Regions from separate parts of the Ureibacillus thermosphaericus genome, predicted to be linked through region 3. Evidence: riboswitches for the same ligand, from Rfam matches in the RefSeq annotation. Region 3 holds a riboswitch; each other region holds the start of a gene.

Region 1 (7,421 bases), 1.6 Mb from region 3:
TGGAACCCTTTTGAGAAAAGAAATCATATGTGGAACCTTCATTTCGTATTCCATTCATCACGATTGGATGAATTTCTTCTTCAGGAAACATTGTATCGAACCCTAAATTCATTAATGCTTTATTCCCATTATAGCGAATATACGCCTTCACCTCATCTTCCAAACCTGTTCCTCGATAAATTTCATCTGTATAACGCAATTCATTATCATATAAATCTAGCAATAATTCATAGCCCCAATTTTTTAATTCATCTTGTTGTTCTTTAGAAAATTGATTAAAAATGTTTTGTGCGAATATTCCAACAGCCACCCCATGAATGGATTCATCCCTCAATATTAGCGAAATCACCTCTGCGCTGTTCCTTAAAATGCCTTGTCCCCCTAAATAGAGCGGATAGAAAAAACCAGAATAAAATAAAAAGGATTCGAGCATGACGGAAGCAAACATCGCTTTCCATAGGCTGACTAAATCATTTTCCTTAATAGACGAATATATATTGGCAATTTTTGAAGCTTTATATTGTAATAGTTGATTTTTTTTTACCCATTGAAAAATTTCTTCGATTTCGTCGTTATGACAAAGGGTTGTAAAAATATACGAATAGGATTTCGCATGAATGGCTTCAAAGGCACCAAATACCGTTAATACAGCTTTTTCTTGTAAATTGGGATTGTATTTTGCTATTTCATTCATCCCGATATTTGTTTGAATTGTATCGAGCAGCGTCAGTCCACCAAACACTTTTTTGTATGTTTCTTGATGCTCAAAATTTCTCCATTGTTGAATATCCTTTGAAACTGCAATTTCTTCTGGAAACCACATTTGTTTCCATTGTTGATCCCAAAAAATTTTAGCAAGACTGCTTGCTGACTGATTCCAATTGACTGCTTCGTATGTTAAATTGTACATGCTACACATTCCTCCAGTGATTGTAATCGTTGGCGTACATAATAGACCGTTTTGATTCCTCGCATCCAAGCATAAATATAGGCTTTCGCTAATTGTTCCGTCGTCCACTTGTCTGTTACATATAAAGTCATTGAGATACCTTGATCAACATGCTTTTGTGCAGCGACATATAAATCAATGATTTTATAGACATTCATGTCATATGCTTCTACGTATAAATGTTGATTGTCATTATTTAAAAATGGCATCGGATAAATCGTGCGGCTATCTGCATAATCTCGTATCTCTACTCGCTCAGTAATGGGTGCAATGGATGCCGTGCAAGAACGAACGTAAGAAATCGAGCCGGTTGGTGCGATTGCTAACCGATAAGCATTAAATAATCCGTATTTCATTATATCTTCTTTCAATTTTCTCCACATTTCTTTTGTAATGATTGGAACATTACCTAAAGCTTTTTTCACCAATTCACTAGGTTCCTTTTCCAATCTATTCACGTACTTTTCAAAATAATGACCATTTGCATATTCGCTTATTTCAAATCCGTAAAAAGTTTCACCTTTTTCTTTCGCAAGTAGCATCGATGCTTTTAATGAAAAGAAGTTCAATGCTTCCATAAAGTAATCGATAAATTCAATTGATTCTTTTGAACCATATAATATATTTTGAGTTACAAGATGTCCGTGCAAATTCATAACACCTAATCCGACAGAATGCATCATCTGGTTTGCTTTTTTTACAGATGGAACGTTTTTTATATTGGTCATTAAAGACACTTGTGTTAACAAACGCATGGCTGTATCTACTAACTCTTCAAAATCATGAAACTTTGTCGCATGGTGAATATCTAATGATCCAAGATTGCAAGATACGTCTAATCCATATTCATTTGGTGTATCTTGATCATTAATGATGCTCGTTTGTTGAACTTGTAAAATTTCAGTACAGAGGTTGGACATTTTGACTCTTCCAAGTTTTTTTAGTGGATGTTGTTTATTTACATTATCATCAAATATTTCAAAAGGATATCCGGATTCGAATTGGCTCTTTTTGATTTCCGTATATAGTTTTCTAGCATTGATTTGCTTTAACTTTCGTATATTTGGGTTGTTCAACAACTCCCCGTACATTTCCGTTATGCTTATTTCAGACATTCTTTTTCCGTATTCTCGATAAATATCATAAGGACTAAAAAGAACGATATCTTCATCTTTTTTCATCAGTTCAAAAAATATATCTGGAATAATGACACCAGTCGATAAAGTTTGTAACCGAATTTTTTCGTCGGCATTCGGCTTCTTAGAAGAAATAAATTCTTCAATATCCGCGTGGAAAATATTTAAATAAGCAACACCTGAACCATTCCGTTGTCCTAATTGATTGGAATAAGAAAAGGCATTTTCTAATAATTTTGCAACGGGCATAACACCGCTTGCCCGATTGGCGATACCTTTTATCGGATCACCTAAAGGTCTTAAATCCGTTAAATTTACCCCTACCCCTCCGCCAAGCCTTGAGAGTTCTAAACAATAACCGAGGTTTTCTGCAATGCTATTCATCGAATCATCCATGGATAATTTAAAACAACTTACCAATTCCCCACGCGCTTTTTTACCGCTATTCAGTGTGGTTGGTGTTGCTGGTTGAAAAGCCTCCATCATCGCACGAATTGCTTTTTCTGCCAACAATTCATCACCATTCGCTAAATATAAGGCGATAATGCTCATCCGATCCTCATAAGTTTCTAAAATTTCTTTTCCATCTCGACTTTTCATTGCGTAACTTTCAAAAAATTTGCTCGCGCTCATAAATGTTTGAAATCGAAAACGATAAGAATACGCAATGTCAAAAATTTTATTTATAAATTCGAAAGAATATTTTTGTAAAAATTCTTTCTCATAATATCCTTCTTCAATGAAAAAGCGAATCTTTTCTTCCAAACTAGAAAACTTCCGCATTTTCTGATTAACATGTTCGATAAAATATTGACGAGTAGCCTCTCGATCTTTCTCTAAATCAATTTTTCCTGTTTGGTGGTAGTGATTCAAAATTTCATTATTCAAAGTTAAATAGCTTTTCATCACTAAATCTCCTTTTGAATTACTCTGTTATAATAATCAATTATGGCATCATAATTTTTCTGAAATCCGCGTAATTCTATCTTTTGAACAATGGGAATTCCGTACCTTTCGTTAATCAAATGAGCAGAACGGCAAAAATAAGCATGGCCGAAATTCGAGTTCCCACTTGCAATAACACCCTTACAGAAACGAACATTATGTTGTAAAAACCTTTCCACAATTTGTGGTACTTCCCCTAATCCATCGGTATAGGTGAACAACAAAAAGGGATCATTTAATATAAGGTCATCCCGAATTTCAATGTGTGGTAACTCTAATTGATGAACGATAAAACGCACGTTGCCAGTTCGAGAAGCATAAGCAATCATACTGTGATCTTGCTAATGAATTTTTTCATATTTTCAATGTCTCCCATTAGCTCTCCATCGATTTCGATTACAGGTACAGAAAGAAATCCAGCAGTCAATAATTTTTCTTTCGCTTCTTCATTGTAATCAATCAAAATTTCTTCATATTTCCCTTCATAACCAAGTTGATTTAATTCGTATTTCATTAACAAACACTTTGGACAAACTTTTTTTGAATATAATTTCATTTCCTTCTCCCTTTCTACCATTCTTTTATGAAAATAAAAAAGCCATACCTTTTTCGGTATGGCTTTGAAATGGAAACAGTCAGGTACTAGGAAATGGACCGTCTTGCTTCCATTTCCTAGCCCCCGAAGAAATGAGCAATTCACGTTTATTAGGCAGGTCTCCTGGCTTATGCTTCATCCTCCAAGTTCCCTTCCCATACAAATTTGTACAGTGGATTTGAACTTTTCGTCAGCAATTACAGTTGCGGGGACAGCGTCAGATTTTCACTGACTTCCCTTTTAATCTACTATATATAGTAGAACCTAATAAACGAAATGCTATATATTGTGTTTTCGTGTTTCATTGTAACATGTAGTATTGTTAATTACAAGCTTATTTGGTAAATGATACAGTATCTACTAAAATCATTCACTCGATACGTAGAACTTAAGAACGGTTGGTTAATTTTCCTCTTTTAATATCTCAGGAATACCATACCAAACGCGAATGACTTTCTCACTTTTCTCAAAAAGTTGTTGATACAATCTACCACAAGTATCTCTCAAATGACGATCCTCTTTTGAAAGCGGCACTATTCCACGTCCGATATCCGTACAAATACAAATTAGGTTTGTCTTATAATCTAAATTCATTAATTTCCCCATTATTTGTGATACGATTTCATCTTCCGATAAATCCGGGACGAGCAAAATCATTTTTTCAAAACTACCTATAATAACGTATTCATCTTTTGTAAAAGGGCCTTCCGGTATTTCGCCTTCATAAAAATAACAGCGATTCGCACCTATTTCTTTTAACATGTTACTTACAAATTTTCGTTTACCATTATAGGCGCCTCCAATAACTGATTGCATTCTCTTCCCTCTTTCAAAGATTCAATATCGTCCCAACATAGGGTATAAATCATCCGATGCTGTGCAATAACATCTTGAAAACTTTTCTCTTTTTGAAATTTCGATAGGATAACACGAATGACACCACCGTGGACGACAAACACATATTCTCCACCACAGCTCACGATTTGATGAAAACAATTTAAAATCCGTTCTTTAAACGAAACAAAAGATTCACCATTTGGTGGCGCAGCTTTCTCTGGTGAATCAATCCACTGCCGATACGCTGGATTATCTTTTAATTCATCATAAGTTTTCATTTCAAAATCTCCAAAATGTAATTCCCTTAATTGAAAAAAAGGATGGTATTTTGCCTCGGGGAAATAAAGTTGCGCTGTTTCTATGCAGCGCTTTAAGTCACTGCCAAATACATCCTTAGTATGAATCGGTACTTGACAATTTGCTGTTTGTATGTATATCGATTCATTCGTCCATCCAATATATTTTCGCTCTAAATTCGCTTTCGTTTTTTCATGCCGAATTAAATGAACAGTAACAGCATTCCCCATAATGCCAATTCCATCCCTTCATATAAAGCACCTAGCAAGTCTCCCGTCATTCCGCCAAAATGGCGATATGTCCAATGCCGATAAATCCAAGTCATCACAAACATGCTAAATGTTAAAACAAATAGTTTATATTCATTTAACACAAAACCTGTTATGAGGATAATGAATATATAACACGCAATATAAATCCATAACGATTTTGCCTTCACATGTTTTTTAAAGTAGGCTGCCAATCCAGATTCCTTCACATTTACTGACAGATTGAAATAAATCAATATTGCTAATCGACATAAGACAGGTAAGATGATAAAAAATAAATAAAAGTTTGTTGGACGCTGATGTAAATACTCATAAAATATGCCGATTTTCAGTAGAACAATGAGCACTAGATTAATAGCACCAAAAGCTCCAATACGGGAATCGCTTAATATTTCTAGTCGTTTTTCTTTATCTCTATAAGAAAAATAAGCATCGCTTAAATCGATCCAACCATCGAGATGCAACCCACCCGTCATCATAATATTGATCATGACAATGATAATTGCTAAGAAAAGTGGAGTAAAATTGAAATAAACATCATTCAGTAGAATGACAAGTACAACGATTACCCCCATAAAGAAGCTAATGAAAGGCATTGTGCCAAACATAGCTGTAACAGTTTTATTATTCATTGGAAGTGTCTTCCGAATGGGGAAAGAAGTAAAAAATTGAAGAGATAATAATAACCCTGCAATAATATTTTTCACAAAAACACCGCCTATTTTCTGCGTACGCGAATACCATAATCCAACTCATATGCTTCATCACAAATTGAGACAATCCATTGATGAAGAGTTCCGAGGAGTTTTCGATATAGTTGGACTTCTTTGAATGAAGATGGTACTTCATCAAGCACTTCATTTGAAACAATTAAGATGATAACACCATTTTCTTTCCATTGCGTTATTGCCTGTTGAAACTGATTTATCCATTGATGTATTTTATGTAATCGATCTTCTTTTAAATGTTCGGTCTTGTATAAAATATTGTTCAGCCAAGTTGTTATACAATCCCATAATACAATGTCATTCTCTTGAAACCTTTGTACAGGCAAGTCATCAATTACGTCTATTGTATACCATGGCTTTTTCGAGCGTTCTCGATCCTTTTGATGTCGAACTATTCGACTTTTCATTTCTTCATCGAAGGGGACACCGGAAGCTAAATAATAGAGGCCTTTTTGATTTTGGTCGAAAAACTTGACAGCCACACTTTCTGCAAAGGAACTTTTACCACTTCGAACCCCGCCTGTAATAAAAATGATTTTTCCCATTCTCTCCCCTCCTCTAATCTATTTTCCCCCAAAAATAGAGCTGTCCAAAATGAGTATATCATTTTATGGACAGCCTGCGAAAAATATATTTTATTTATCATTTCCATTCCATTCCGACACGCAAAATCTTATAATCCATTTTGACTTGAATATCCATCTCTTTATAAATTTCACGCCAAGCATCTTCTGTTTTTACATTTTCTTCCCAATATTTCGGATGATATGCACGCACCCTTGCACCAATTGCAAGTATATCCGATTCATCTTGCTGCAATTTTTTCACTAGACTATTTAAGGCTTTTCCTCCCAACTCAGATGCTGATTTTTCAAGTTCTTGTAATTTTTCTTTACTTAAATCATTCGTATAAAGTTGTTCTTCAACAAAACCTTCTACTTTGACATCGATCAATACTTTCGGTTTTCCGTCTTGAATTTCTACTGAGATTTTTGAAATTCTTTTGAATGGCTTTACAAGATAAACCCCTTTTTTATCACCAGGTACAATTACATTAGAATAACCAGCAGGATTTATTCCCTGCAGCGCTAAAATAGCTCCTGTTTCCGTTGGCGTTAACGTACCAACCATTTGATAATCTTTAAAATAAACGAGTCCGTCAACTAAAATATGATCTCCCATTGGCTTTACAAGAGGAATGATTGCATCCACACCTTCATCAGAAAAATCAATCCACACTTTCCCTAAATACTCTTTCGGTAACTTTCCGAACTTTACAGCATCTCTTAACGTATTAGCTAAATATAAAGAAGGGACTGTTTGAATGGGTGGTGTAGCATTTAATATTTCTAGTGCTTCCCCTTCCGTAACCATAATCCACGCAGTTCTTCTTACTTCAAAATCTCTTTTTAAAAAATCCATAATATCTTCAAGACCTTTTTTTGCAATTTTGTCACTGACAACAATCAATTGAATATGTCCTAAATAAATTTTTTCTGCAAGTTCTTGTTGTAAATTGGATAATACATCCTTCATTGAATATCCATATGTTACTAACAGCCAATCAGTCTCTGCGGAATTTGTATCTCCTCCTTCGGGTCCAAGCATAATTTTTCCTGGTACTGCTAATTGGGCTGCCACTTTATAAATGATTTTTTCCTCTGC
Region 2 (7,421 bases), 1.4 Mb from region 3:
GAGGTATTGCGCGACCTGCAGCGGCAAGTGCAATTCATTATGATAAACGTCCAGATTATCTAGTAACGGTTTTTGCTGGACAAGATAAAGAAGCAACGGCTGCTGCACGTGCGCATTTTGGAGACGAACATATTCCTTCATCACCAGCTTTTGTTTTACTGAAAGACGGAAAAGTTGTCGCTGATATAGGTCGTCATGAAATAGAAGGACATGATGTAATGTCAGTTATTACAAATTTACAAGCCAATTTTGAAGAATATTGCGATGAAGTATAATTAAACCAAAAATAGAATCCGCATACTCGTATCATTCAAGTATTGCGGATTCTAACTTATTCATTTCATGAATAGATAGAAAAATTGCTTACTATATTTTCAGAAATCATTTAATTTTATTTTTATATCAAATTTTTTAAATTGTATCTGTTGTGGTACAGTGTTGTTGGTTGATATACATTTTTTCAAAATAAAAAAGCGATTACATATCTTGTAACCGCTGTAAAGAATGTTAGAAGAATGATAAACCGAATGCCAATGTTGAAAGTAACATGATTGCAATCATCGTGTAGACTATTATTTTTTGAAATTTTTTGTTGCTCATATTCTCGCTCTCTCCTTTTTTTCATAGGATTAGTTTATCAAATCTGAAAAATTTCTCAAGTACGTAGCGGAAATTTCGTAATTTCGCTACAATAGATTATGTACTATAACAGAAGGGGTGGCATGATGGAAAAAGTCGATCATATTGGAATCGCAGTAAAAAACCTAGACGATTCAGTAAAATATTATACTGAAGTTTTAGGTTTGAAATTAGAAAGAATTGAAGAGGTTCCATCGCAAAATGTACGAGTAGCATTTATCGATGCTGGGAATGTACATATTGAATTATTACAACCCTTAAGTGAAGAAGGGGCGATTTATAACCATATACAAAAACGTGGAGAAGGAATTCAACATATTTGTTTTAGCGTAGATAATATTCGAGAAAAAATGGCTGAATTAAAAGAAAAGGGAGTTCGCCTTCTGTCTGAAGAGCCTATACCTGCAGCTGGGGGAGCTGAAGCATGCTTTATTCATCCAAAAGATAGTTTTGGAGTTTTATATGAACTATATGAAAAAAAGTGATAAAGGGGTTAAGAAATCATGGATATGTTAGATAAAATCGATGAAATGTATGACCGAAAAAGAGAGATTTATTTAGGCGGTGGGGACAAGCGCATTGAAAAGCAACATGAAAAAGGTAAGCTAACAGCTCGTGAACGTATTGATCTATTACTGGATGAAGGCACTTTCGTTGAAATAAATCCATTTATAAAACATAGAGTAACAGATTTCGGCATGGGTGAACAAAATGGCCCTGGTGACGGTGTTGTAACTGGATACGGTAAAGTGAATGGCCGTCCTGTTTATTTATTTGCTCAAGATTTCACAGTATTCGGCGGTGCATTAGGAGAAATGCACGCGAAAAAAATTGCTGCAGTGATGGATTTGGCTGCAAAAAATGGAGCGCCATTCATCGGCATCAATGACTCTGGAGGTGCCCGTATTCAAGAAGGAGTATTATCATTAGACGGTTATGGCCACATCTTCTATCGCAACTCGATTTATTCTGGGGTTATTCCACAAATTTCTGTGATTATGGGTCCATGTGCTGGCGGTGCTGTATATTCTCCAGCAATTACAGACTTTATTTTAATGGTGGATAAAACATCCCAAATGTTCATTACTGGTCCGAAAGTAATTGAAGCGGTTACAGGAGAAAAAATTTCATCAGAAGATTTAGGCGGTTCAAAAGTGCATAACACAATCAGCGGTAACGCTCATTTCCGCGCCCCTTCTGAAGAAGAAGCGATTGAACAAATTAAGAGATTATTAAGCTATTTACCACAAAGTAATAAAGAAAAAGCACCAAAATTACCACGCCCTGAAGGAGACGATTGGCGTCCTGAATTAATTGACGTTGTTCCAATTGAACCTACACGTCCTTACGATGTTCGTAAAGTAATTGAACAAGTGGTGGATGAAGGTTCCTTCATGGAAGTGCATTCTGAATTTGCGAAAAACATTGTTGTAGGATTTGCTCGTATTGCTGGACAATCTGTTGGATTAGTTTGTAACCAACCAAAGGCCTTAGCAGGTGGTCTTGATATTGACTCATCCGATAAAGCTGCCCGTTTCATTCGCACTTGTGATGCATTCAATATTCCCATCATTACATTTGAAGACGTATCAGGATTCTTCCCTGGCGTTAAACAGGAACATGGCGGTATCATTCGTCACGGTGCTAAAATCTTATATGCTTATTCTGAAGCAACCGTTCCAAAAATTACAGTCATTTTACGAAAAGCATATGGTGGAGCATACGTTGCGCTAAATTCAAAAGCCATTGGTGCAGATTTAGTATTCGCTTGGCCAAATGCAGAGATAGCCGTAATGGGTGCTGCTGGAGCTGCTAACATCATCTTTGCGAACGAAATTGCAAATTCAGAAGATCCGGAAGCTACACGCCAAGCAAAAATTGAGGAATATAAAGAAAAATTTGCTAATCCATATGTTGCTGCTTCACTTGGAATGGTTGATGATGTAATCGATCCAAGAGAAACTCGCATTAAGTTAATTCAAGGATTAGAAATGCTTGAAAATAAAGAAGAATCAAGACCTAAGAAAAAACACGGAAATATTCCGCTATAATTGTGAAAGTTTCCAATTACGTACCATTAGAAGCACAAGCTAATCCCAGTTTGTACTTCGATTTTTCCAAAAATTCAAATTGGTTCTAACAATATTTCATATCAAAAGGTAATGAATATTATATGAATTTAGTAATTATTTTGTCTTATTTATAGAAAGATATAGAAATTTTTCAAACAATATGCTACAATTCAACTAAATTTCAACAACTGAATAATCTATACGGTGCTAATGAAAATTAGCTTAAAAGGGAAACTAGTGAGAATCTAGTGCGGTCCCGCCACTGTGAAGAGGAGCTCAAAATCAAATGCCACTGTGCAAACGGGAAGGCGATTTTGTAGCGATGACTCTAAGCCAGGAGACCTGCCGTATGGAGTGGATGGTAGTGTCCTACGAGGATAGGTACACGAATAGGCATGATTGGATTATTATGTCTTATTGTGGGACACTGCTAGTTTGGCAGTGTTTTTTTATTTTCAAATTTTCATTTTAGGAGGAATTTTATGAAAGTCTCAATCAAAATACTTTACTTTCTAGCAGTATTATTAATCATTCCTAATACAGCTTTTGCTATGCATATCATGGAAGGTTTTTTACCAATCAAGTGGGCAATATTTTGGTGGCTCCTTACATTCCCTTTTTTAATCATTGGATTAAAGAAAATGAGTAGTTTAGTAAAGAGAAATGCTGAGACGAAGTTATTACTAGGTTTATCGGGTGCATTCACTTTTGTATTATCCGCATTAAAAATTCCTTCGGTTACTGGAAGTTGTTCTCATCCTACGGGTGTTGGGTTAGGAACCGTATTATTTGGACCATTTGTAATGAGTGTTTTAGGTACCATCGTGTTATTATTCCAATCATTATTATTAGCCCATGGAGGTTTAACAACGCTTGGCGCCAATGCGTTTTCGATGGCGATTGCTGGACCTTTTATCGCCTATGGAGTATTTAAAGGCTTCAATAGGATCGGTTTGCCCTTTACTCTAGCAGTTTTCTCAGCAGCAACATTAGCAGATTTAGGTACATATGTCATTACATCTATTCAACTTGCACTAGCCTTTCCATCTGAAGTTGGTGGAATTTTCGCTTCATTTGTAAAGTTTGCTGGCGTATTCGCTGTTACACAGGTACCATTAGCAATTATTGAAGGATTGATTTCAGTAATGGTGATGAATTTCTTATTGAAATACAACGAAAGAGAATTAAAGTTACTTCAAGTACTAAAGAAACCCCAGGAGGTGAAGTAAGATGTTAAAAAAGAATATGCTTTTATTAATTTTGATCATTTTTTTAATGATTGTCCCGCTGATTGTTAACGGAGATGCAGAATATGGTGGTGCAGATGGAGAAGCGGAAGGATTAATTACAGAACTGAACCAATCCTATGAACCATGGTTTTCAAGTATTTGGGAGCCTCCTAGTGGTGAAATAGAAAGTTTATTATTCGTACTACAAGGAGCAATCGGTGCAGGGTTCATTGGTTACTTTATAGGATATATGCGAGGCCGGAATAGGGGCGGGAATGCAGAGATACAGAAATGAGAATGTTAGAATATTTCGCTTATCAATCACCTTTAAGAAATAAACACCCAATCGAAAAAATGGGATTTGCTCTTATTCCATTAATATTGAATATCGTATTTCAACATGTTCTTACATCCATATTCATATTTTGCATCATGACAGTTATTACTTTAATAATCGGAAAAGTTCCGATTCGCGTATATTTGAAGTTATTGCTTATTCCAGTGGTATTTCTAATTTCAAGTATACTAGTCATTTTACTCAATTTTTCAACTAACCCTATAGAAGGTGCCATTTTTCAATCTATTATTGGTCCCGTCACGATTTCAATTTCGATAACGAGTGTTGAAAAGGCATTGATGCTATTTGTTGTTGCTTTATCGAGTATTAGTTGTTTGTATTTTTTAATTTTATCTACGACGATTCAAGATTTTCTATATGGATTAAGGTGTTGTAAAGTACCAACTACTTTATTGGATTTAATTGCATTAATGTATCGATTTATATTTATATTTCTTGATTCCAGCAGGACAATCTATCTTGCACAAATAGCAAGGTTAGGTCACAGTTCTTTATTAAATTCTATCAAATCAATTGGGCTTATAATCAGTGCTTTGTTTATTAAGGTATTTCAAGAAATGAAAGACTTAAATAATGCGATAAATGCAAGAAGTGTAGATGGCTATTCAGCAGTCATTTCAAGAGAACTTCATTTTTCAACAAGTAGTTGGATATTTACGTTGTTAGTGAATTTGTTCATTATCGTCTTTTATTTCACCGTTGGGAGAGTTGGTTAAAATGAATACTCCTTTGTTTGAATTGAAAGAAGTTTCTTATACCTATGAAGATGGAACAGAAGCTTTACAAAAAATAAATTTACAAATTGATCAAGGAAAAAAAATTGCTTTGTTAGGTAGTAATGGAGCAGGGAAATCTACTTTAATATTGCATTTAAATGGTTTATTAAAACCAACCTCCGGAACAATTTATTTTAAAGGACAACCATTATCCTATTCAAAAAAAGAATTGTTAAATGTTAGACGAAAGGTTGGAATTGTTTTTCAAAATCCAGAAACCCAGTTGTTTAATGGAACTGTTTTGGATGATATTGCCTATGGGCCATTTAATTTACATCTAGCAGAACAGGAACGAAAGTCGTTGATAGAGAAAGCAATTAATCAAACAGATGTTGAATCATTATTAGATAAACCGATTCACTTTTTAAGTGTTGGGCAAAAAAAGCGAGTTTCCATCGCTGGAGTTCTTGCTATGGATCCTGAAGTCATCATATTAGATGAGCCGACTGCATCTTTAGATATTTATTACACAAGGAAAATACGAAAATTGTTAAACGAACTTCATTGTGACGGGAGAACACTCATTCTTTCTACTCATGATATTGACTTTGCTTATGAATGGGCTGACGAAGTCGTTGTGATGCATCATGGAGAAATGTTATATCACGGTGCTTTTTATCGTTTGTTTGAAGAAAACAAGGACATTGTGAAAAAAGCAAATTTAGAAACATCCATAATATTCGAAATTGCGCAAATGATGAAAATGCAAGGACTCATTTCAAAACTAGATGATGTACGTTCAAAAGAAAAAGTAATCGATGTACTTCATGATTGTTTCATGAAGGCAAAGAATTAAAAGGGGTGATGAGTTTGAAGGGAAAGCTTTACATTGTCGGATTTGGTCCAGGTGATGCTAATCACATTACCTATCGTGCAGTTGAAGCAATCAAAGCTAGTGATACAATCATTGGCTATAAAACTTACGTCGAGCTAATTAAAGATTTATTAGATTCCAAACAACAAATTATTAGTACAGGGATGACAGAGGAAGTATCACGAGCACAAGCGGCAATAAAACTTGCTGAAGCGGGGCACCATGTGTCGGTCATTTCAAGTGGTGATTCAGGTGTATACGGTATGGCTGGTTTAATTTATGAAGTGCTCATTGAACAAGGGTGGAATAAAGAAACCGGGGTTGAAATTGAAGTTATTCCTGGCATTTCTGCAGTTCATTCTTGCGGTTCCCTTCTTGGAGCTCCAATAATGCATGATTCATGCACAATTAGTTTAAGCGACCATTTAACGCCATGGTCTATTATTGAAAAAAGACTGGAAGCAGCGGCAGCAGCAGATTTTGTAATTGCTTTATATAATCCTAAAAGCGGTAGGAGAACAAAACAAATTGTAGAGGCTAGGAGAATTTTATTAAAATACCGGTCACCGAATACGCCTGTTGGACTCGTAAAGAGTGCTTATCGTGAGAGACAAAATATTGTAATTACTACGCTAGAAAAAATGCTAGATTACGAGATTGGTATGCTCACAACGGTGATTATCGGAAATTCTTCCACTTTTGTGTATGATGACTTAATGATTACACCGAGAGGATACAAACGAAAATATACGCTTGATAGCGAGATTCAACCATTGAAACCTCATGAACGATTAAAAAAGGAAGCTGAACCTTGGTCTTTAGAAAATCTAGAGTCGAAAGAAAGTGAACTATTTAAACAAAAAACGCCATTTCAACTTGCATGTGAAGCAATTGCCATGCTAGATCAAAAGCAACATTTCGTTGTAGAACAGCCAAGCAATATGTCTATTTTTGAATTTGCGGTAAGCCCTGGAGTGGCAAACAAACGATTTACTCCGGAGCAATTTCAGCTGTTAGCAGAAATTGTGGGAAATGAAGGAAGGATGGACTATTCAAGGGATCATCAGTTACTCATAAGTATTCCAACCAATAATCCTAATAAAATAGTAGAGCAAATATCAAACGTTGGATTGCTAGTGATGCCGGTTGGAAATGTCGTTACGGTAAAAGCTTGTGATTTTTGTGATGGTGAAAAAGCTGATTCCATTCCATACGCGGAAGAACTTCAAAGACGATTTGGTGGAAAAGCCATGCCGAAAGAATTAAAGATCGGTATTAATGGATGCGGAATGGCTTGTTACAACGCAGTTATGGAAGATATTGGAATCGTTTACCGAAAAGGTAAGTTTGATGTGTTTTTAGGGGCAAAACCAGTTGGGCGTACGGCCCATCCTGGACAATTAATTGAAGAAGGACTAGAAGCGGATCAATTAGTTGATTTAATCGAAAAAATTATTGAGGAATATAAAGAACATGCTCATCCAAATGAAAGACTATTTAAATATTTTAAACGGAAAAAAGTGCTAGCAGGCT
Region 3 (7,421 bases):
GTAAACGGTTTTTGGATTATCAACTTGTTCTGATAAACTGCGATATTGTTCAAGCAAATGAATATATTGATCGTACAATTCCTTGGCCTTGTCCTTTGTGTTTGTTGCATTGCCAACGAATAATAAACTTTCTCCCACTTCCGTTAATGTGTTTGGATTAGGTACTATACAATATGGAATATTCCGTTTTTCCAGCCTTTCAATATTCTTTTCCATGCCCGGTACTGAGAGGGATGCCAATACTAAATCAGGCTGCAATGCTTCTACTTTATCTATATCAATATCTAAATCAGGACCTAATCTCGGTAATTGATGAATATCTTCTGGCCAGTCGGAGTAGTCATCTACTCCAACAAGTGAAGGTGTTAAACCTAAATAACCTACTAGCTCTGTATTGCTTGGACAAATGGAGATTAATCTCACCATACTCCCCCTTTATTGAAAGTATTCAATTGTTCAATCAAACAACAACTTTTTCTTTTTGATATACTTGTTTTACAGCAAGTTGTACCATCTCTCGCAAAGTTGCCTCGACAGCTCTTTGCGTTACTGACTTATCACCTTTTTGCGTAACCGCTAAATAGAGAGCCTCATTTGTTTCATTAGCTTCATCCATTCCAAATTGTTGCATTGCTTTCATTTTTTCTTTTGTTGCAATAAGCAAACTATTAACTAAAGCTCCCTCGTTAAAATATCCATCCATAAAAACCATCATATTGAATCCGCGAATTTTTTCATTCATTTTCGTAGGTGTAACGATGATGAGAATTTTTGTATCCTCAATTTCTCTCTCAACTTCAACGACATCACCTATGTTCCCTTCAACAATTGTGGCAACTGTTTGTTCGGGAGTAATAGAATATTGTTCCATGATGGTTTGTATTTCTTCCTCTGGGGGAATTGTGGAATATTGTTTACACGAAAAGATGCAATAATCTTTTATCCACTGTATACCATTTCCTACCATTCCATTTGATATCGTTCGTAGTGGTTTTTGAAATTGAACATGAACAAATTGTTCATTGTTGTTTATTTTATAATTTCCCTTAAAGAACGTAGAATGTGTTGAATTCGGTAAACTTGGTGCTAGTAATAGTTGCGGTTTAGGGACTGTTGGATGCGGTTGGACATGGATTTGTACTTGATATATTTTATTTAAAGTATCTACTTCCTTTAGTAAGCTTGCATCCCCAACTTCTAATAAACTACCGTTGTACAGCAGTGCGAATCGGTCTGCATAAAGCGATGCCACATTTAAATCGTGTAAAATTGAAAAAATCGTTAATCCTTTTTCTTCTTGCCTCTTTTTTAATAAATCTAATAGTTGAAAGGTATGTTTTATATCTAAATGATTTGTAGGCTCATCTAACAGTAGTAGCTCCGGTTCTTGAGCCAACGCTTTTGCTAATAGCACCCGTTGCTTTTCACCGCCGCTAATCTTTCGAAATTGAGTATGCCTAAATTCGGTTACTTTCGTTAGTTCCATTACTTCTTCAATTATATGCCAATCTTTTTTTGATAAATTTTTCAATATTCCTTTTTGATGAGGGTATCGCCCAAGACTGACGATTTCTTCAACTGTATAGTCAAAAGAAACAGAAGTTTCTTGGGAAAGAACTGCGATTTTCTTTGCTTTTTCTAATTTTGAATAAGATGAGAGATCCTTACCCGATAACAATACTTTCCCCTTTTGAATAGGCAACTGACCGGTAATTAATTTAAAGAGCGTTGTTTTTCCGCTTCCATTTGGGCCGAGAAGGGCAAAAAAATCACCATTTTGTACTTCTATATCAATATTTCTTAGGATCGGGTTATTGCTATATCCACCCGTCACATTTTGAATCTTTAGCATCTATTTTTGCCCCTTCCAATCTTTTCTCTTATTAGCAGAAACGCAAATACCGGTGCACCGATAATCGCTGTTATAACTCCAATTGGCAATTCTCGCGGTGCAATAACAATTCGAGCCAGCAAATCCGCAAACATTAGAAAAGTACCACCAATGATAAATGACAACGGTAATACATGTCGATGATTTGGTCCAACAAGGAGTCGTACAAGATGAGGGATGACGAGACCAACAAAACCAATGGAACCAGAAACAGCAACCGATGCACCAGTTAATAACGATGCACCAATTAATATCATAGTCTTGCCTCTTTTGACATTGACACCAATATGATCTGCAGCCTCTTCACCAAGTGCAAAGGCATTTAATTCTCGAGAATGAATTAACAAAATGAATGTCCCCAATATCATAAACGGGATGATGAGTTGTATGTATTCCCAACCTCTCATTCCAACGCTCCCATATAACCAATAAAGAATTTGGGTCATTGCATCTCGATCTCCCAATGAAATGATTAGAGAGACAATGGCACTGATAAAGGAACTGACGATAATACCTGCAAGCACAATCGTTTCGATTGCTAAACTTCTACTGCTTAGCCTTACCAACCCAAATACAATTAATAAAGTGATAAAACCACTTACAATTGCGACGATTGGAAGCGTAAAATTTCCTAATCCTATTATGGTAACTTGGAAAAATATAACTAACACTGCTCCTAAAGAGGCGCCTGATGATACACCAATTGTATATGGATCTGCTAATGGATTTCGTAAAAGGCCTTGGAAAGCAGCCCCCGCTAGCGATAGGGATGCCCCAACACAAAAGGCAAGGATGACTCTCGGCAATCGAATATTCCAAATAATCATTTCCTCATTTTTTGGTACTTCCATCCAAGTGATATGGAGGGTTTTCTCAAATATTATGTGGATAATTTTTTCCACAGCAACGGGTACACTGCTTATAAATAAACCTAAAATGATTGCCGCGGCAAAAAGAATACCACTCCCTACATAAATCCAACCAATTTTATTATTCAAAAATTTCAGGATAAATAAGTTTCGCAAGAGTTTCGACTCCTTCAATTAAACGAGGGCCTGGTCTTGTTACTGTATCGCTGTCCACATCGTAAACTTCGCCATTTTTTACCGCAGGAACCGCTTGCCAACCATTACGAGCAAGTACTTGTTCCTTTGGATTCTCTATATAATAGCCGTATGTCGTTATAATCACATCCGGGTTTAATTTTACTATTTCTTCCTCATTCATCTTTACCCATCCTACTTGATCACCTGCTACGTTAATGGCTTGGATGGATTCTAACATTTCATGCATAAAGGTATTTTTTCCAGTCGTAAAAATATCTGGTTCTGGTGATACTTCAACCCAAACTCTTTTTTTATCTACAACGGCTTTCGCTTTCTCTTTAATGGCTTCATGACGTTTTTTCATATCAGCAATAATCTCTAAAGCTTTATCTTTTGTTCCAGTGGCTAAACCAATCATTTCAATGTTTTCATAAACATCTTCAAAAGATGCTGCACTACCAACGACGATGGTTTGAATACCCGCCTCTTCAAATTGTTTTAATACCGTCGGATGAGCTTTGTAATGATAATCTGTCACTAATGCTATATCTGGAAGTAGAGATAGAACTAGCTCCACATTAATGTCCTGTCCTCCCACCTTTGTAATATTTTCTGTTTCAGCCGGGTAATTACAATAATCTGAAACACCGATAATTTTGTCGCCTAGTCCAAGAGCAAAGGCAATTTCCGTATTACTTGTTTGAATGGAAACGATTGTTTCTGGTTCTTCTTCAATCGTAATTTCCCTGCCTGCATCATCAGTAAATGTAACTGGGAAAGTAGCATTCTTCGATTCGTTTTCTTTTGTCACCGTTTCCTGGGTGTTATCATTTGTTTCATTGCTAGCACAACCAGCAATGAATGGGATGGTTAATAATAAAACTAATGCTAGAAGTATTGCTCGATTCATTTTTAACATCTTTCGTCTCCTCCTTTTATAAAAAATAAAAAACGCTTCCCCCTCTTGGAAAGCGTTGTAAAGGCAGATATGTATACTCTAACCATATGCATAATGACACATATACATTCAATTGGTATCTGCTCTTTAAACATCCCTTTCCTCGAAGGATGTTTAAAATACAAATAGGCAGGTCTCCTGACTTACGGGTCATCGGTTTGTTACTCCTTCCCATGTTCAACAACACAGTGGATAATTGCAACTACCTACCCGATTACAGTGGCGGGACCGTGTTGGATTTTCACCAACTTCCCTCTTAGTCTTAAATGTAATGAATTTACATTTAAGAAACCTATTTGTTTGTTATTCAATTATTTGTTCTAGTGCCATTATAGTAGAATAACCGTACCTTGTAAAATAAATGTTTTTTATCTTGCTTCTGGCCATTGAAAAAAACACTAATACTGAATACAATTTAACAATAAATATTCTGAAATTTCGTGTTCGAAAGGAATGAAATGATGGAAAACTTTTTTCTATTTGTTTTGATGTGTGTTTTGTTAATCCTTTTACCTGGCCCTGATTTTGCCATCGTCACTAAAAACACTGTTACTCGTGGCAAATTTGGCGGAATGAAAACTGCTTTAGGTACTTGTTGTGCCCTGCTAATTCACACTACTGCCGCGATATTAGGATTATCTGCGCTCATTGTAAAATCAGCCTTTTTATTTTCTATTTTTAAGTATGTTGGAGCCATTTACTTAATTTATCTTGGAATTAAAACTTTTTGGTCTTTGAGAAAAAAGAAAGATGAAGTAGAGGTAGAATTTGTGCAAGAAGGTACATTGAGTAATACATCTTGTTTCAAACAAGGATTTTTAACTAATATATTAAACCCTAAAGTTGCACTATTTTTCTTAACCTTCTTCCCTCAATTTGTAAATACTAGTAGCGATACATTTATGCCGTTCCTTATTATGGGAATTACTTATACCATTCTTACGGCCCTGTGGTTCGTTTTCTATATTTATTTAATCGATCATATTAGTGCATTTATAAAAAATGCTCGCACTCAAAAAGTTATTGAAGGAATTACTGGTGCCATCTTGATTGGTTTTGGTTTAAGACTTGCCCTTGAAAAAGCAAACCCATAATAATTGAGGGGCTGTCCAGAAAGTCGAACACTTTCTGAACAGCCTTACTTCTTATAGTAATATTCTCTAAAAACTTTCCCTGCGGTGGTTACAAAACGCGCCTCCCCGTCGCAATTTATCTGCGGCGAAAGCATATGCGACAGCCGCAATTTATCTGCGGCGAAAGCATATGCGACAGCCGCAATTTATCTGCGGCGAAAGCATATGCGACAGCCGCAAAGGGGGCGTCTCAAAATGACTTTTCAGACGCCCCCTTTAATTGATTAAAATCAATGATGCGATCGCTAATTCGTTCCAGCAAGGAAATGTGGTGACTGATGGCCAATACTCCGATATTCCGCTCTTTTACAAGCCGAATGAGGGCATGCCAAATTTGCGCTTGGGTAATGGCATCAAACATGCTGGTGATTTCATCTGCAATAATGTACCGAGTATCAGGATGAAAGGCGCGGGCAATGCAAAACCTTTGCAGCTCGCCGCCAGAAAGCTCATGAGCCCTGCGATTGAGCCACTCCTCTTTAATGCCAAGGATAGAGAGGATTTCTTGATCCAACTTTTTTGCTTCCTCAAAAATTTTGGAAAGCTTCCATTTAGGATTGATAGCCTGTTCAGGATGCTGCCAAATCAATTGCACTGGGTACACTTCCGAAAAATTGCTCTTTTCACCATCCACTAGAACTTCCCCTTCCATAGGAGAAAGATAGTTTGCCATAATTTTCGCTAGGGTTGTTTTTCCCGATCCGCTTTTACCGTATATGCCGACAATTTCTCCCCGTTCAATGGATAAATGGATGTTTCGAAACAGCCAACTTGAACGATTGTAATAAAAACCAATATTTTTACATTCCAGCATAGAAGCACCTAACCATTTCGTCTTGGCCAATCTCTTTTAATAACGGCTTTTCCATATTGCATTTTGTCGTTGCTTTCGGACATTGCTTTGCAAAAGAACAACCGGTCAGTTTTTCCGTGGCGGAAGGCTGCGAGCTATCAATGGCAATAAACCCGTTTTGCGGCAATGCATTCCACAATGCCCTGGAATAGGGGTGACGGAACTTCCCGCCTTTTTTCAAATGTTTTTTGTCAACCACTTCAACGGTTTCCCCCGCATAGAACACGGATATTTTATCGGCTACTTTCATTGCCGCTTCTAAATCATGGGTAATCATGATTACTCCCCTGTTGTCCTTTGCCAACATTTTTATTTGGAATAACATTTCATCTAATGATTCATAATCCAGTCCATTCGTTGGTTCATCCGCAATGATTAACTTCGCTTCACTCGCCAACGCCATGGCAATAAAAATTTTTCGAATCATCCCTCCTGAACATGCGGAAGGAATTTGATCATAAACATCTGGGTCCAGTCCTACCTTTTGGAAAATTTGCTTCACCGCTTTTTGATGATTGTTTTGTTTCATTAACGTCTTTACTTGTTTTCCAACTTTCATTAAAGGGTCTAAGGCATTGGTCATTTGAGGAATCAACAGAATATCATTGCCCCGAAGCCGTTTTCTTCGTTTCTCCGTCAACAGTTCGTTTTCGTATTTTATCATCCCATCAACAATTGAATTCTTCGGATGAATTCCTAAAATGGCGTCCGCTAACAAACTTTTGCCTGACCCACTGGCACCTACAATTGCCACTACTTCTCCATGATGAATCTTTAAATGAAAGTCTCGAATAACATATAAACGTTCCCTTGTCCATCCTTTGCCAAATCGTTCAATGGTGAGGGATAAATTTTTTACTTCCAGCAAAAGATCGTTTTGTATTTTCTCTATTTCTTCCTGTATTTCATGATTCAATTCATAAACAATATGCATGAATGAAATCCTTTCTTAATTCGGATTCAACAGTTTTCTTAAGTTATTGCCCAACGCATCAAATATCACGACCATCCCAATCAATGAAAGACCAGGAAAAACAACAAGCCACCACATGCCCATCGTTAAATATTTCATCGCCTCTGATAATATTATGCCGATAGCGGGCTGTTCCGGCGATAATCCAAACCCTAAGAAAGTAATGGCGGATTCATGCAATATGGCATGTGGAAACAGTAAGATAAAGCCAACAAACAATTGGGACGCTAGCTGCGGCAAGTAGTGATGCCGGATTATCCACATGCGGGATTTTCCTAACTTCCTAGATACGTGTACATATTCCGCTGATTTGATTTGCAAGATTTCCGCGCGCAACACCCGCGTCAGCGAAGGCCAATGGGTAAATGCAATCCCAATCACAATGCCTTTTACCCCTCCGCCTAACACAAAGGCAATTAAAATTAAAGCAACGAGATGGGGAATGCTTAAAAACAAATCGATGAGCATTGTTACAAGCGAATCAAAAAATTTATTGATCGATGATAGCAAGCTTAATGTCAATGCAATAGCAGTACTTATGACCGCTGCGAATAATCCAACCTTCCA

Evidence for each region. Region 3 has a riboswitch for cobalamin ahead of UtA1_RS03950 (ABC transporter substrate-binding protein). Riboswitches for the same ligand answer to the same signal wherever they lie in the genome.
Region 1: it holds a riboswitch for cobalamin, as region 3 does, so the genes downstream of both, UtA1_RS11620 (glutaredoxin family protein) here and UtA1_RS03950 (ABC transporter substrate-binding protein) in region 3, are expected to answer to the same signal.
Region 2: it holds a riboswitch for cobalamin, as region 3 does, so the genes downstream of both, UtA1_RS10720 (energy-coupling factor ABC transporter permease) here and UtA1_RS03950 (ABC transporter substrate-binding protein) in region 3, are expected to answer to the same signal.

The regions. Positions count from the first base shown of each region.
Region 1 covers NZ_AP018335.1:2,420,540-2,427,960, forward strand. Annotated here, with positions in the region: gene nrdF (class 1b ribonucleoside-diphosphate reductase subunit beta) at 1-910, opposite strand, end outside; gene nrdE (class 1b ribonucleoside-diphosphate reductase subunit alpha) at 898-2,991, opposite strand; gene nrdI (class Ib ribonucleoside-diphosphate reductase assembly flavoprotein NrdI) at 2,994-3,359, opposite strand; gene UtA1_RS11620 (glutaredoxin family protein) at 3,356-3,586, opposite strand; cobalamin riboswitch at 3,722-3,908, opposite strand; gene UtA1_RS11625 (bifunctional adenosylcobinamide kinase/adenosylcobinamide-phosphate guanylyltransferase) at 4,028-4,441, opposite strand; gene UtA1_RS11630 (histidine phosphatase family protein) at 4,393-4,989, opposite strand; gene cobS (adenosylcobinamide-GDP ribazoletransferase) at 4,962-5,735, opposite strand; gene UtA1_RS11640 (bifunctional adenosylcobinamide kinase/adenosylcobinamide-phosphate guanylyltransferase) at 5,747-6,301, opposite strand; gene UtA1_RS11645 (Ger(x)C family spore germination protein) at 6,399-7,421, opposite strand, start outside.
Region 2 covers NZ_AP018335.1:2,225,640-2,233,060, forward strand. Annotated here, with positions in the region: gene UtA1_RS10705 (BrxA/BrxB family bacilliredoxin) at 1-275, shown strand, start outside; gene prli42 (stressosome-associated protein Prli42) at 508-600, opposite strand; gene mce (methylmalonyl-CoA epimerase) at 726-1,124, shown strand; gene UtA1_RS10715 (acyl-CoA carboxylase subunit beta) at 1,143-2,690, shown strand; cobalamin riboswitch at 2,897-3,075, shown strand; gene UtA1_RS10720 (energy-coupling factor ABC transporter permease) at 3,194-3,940, shown strand; gene UtA1_RS10725 (energy-coupling factor ABC transporter substrate-binding protein) at 3,942-4,235, shown strand; gene cbiQ (cobalt ECF transporter T component CbiQ) at 4,232-5,014, shown strand; gene UtA1_RS10735 (energy-coupling factor ABC transporter ATP-binding protein) at 5,016-5,870, shown strand; gene cobJ (precorrin-3B C(17)-methyltransferase) at 5,879-7,421, shown strand, end outside.
Region 3 covers NZ_AP018335.1:812,590-820,010, reverse strand. Annotated here, with positions in the region: gene UtA1_RS03965 (cobalamin-binding protein) at 1-423, opposite strand, end outside; gene UtA1_RS03960 (ABC transporter ATP-binding protein) at 461-1,852, opposite strand; gene UtA1_RS03955 (FecCD family ABC transporter permease) at 1,846-2,916, opposite strand; gene UtA1_RS03950 (ABC transporter substrate-binding protein) at 2,882-3,856, opposite strand; cobalamin riboswitch at 4,007-4,206, opposite strand; gene UtA1_RS03945 (LysE family translocator) at 4,357-4,989, shown strand; gene UtA1_RS03940 (ABC transporter ATP-binding protein) at 5,219-5,842, opposite strand; gene UtA1_RS03935 (oligopeptide/dipeptide ABC transporter ATP-binding protein) at 5,829-6,815, opposite strand; gene UtA1_RS03930 (ABC transporter permease) at 6,831-7,421, opposite strand, start outside.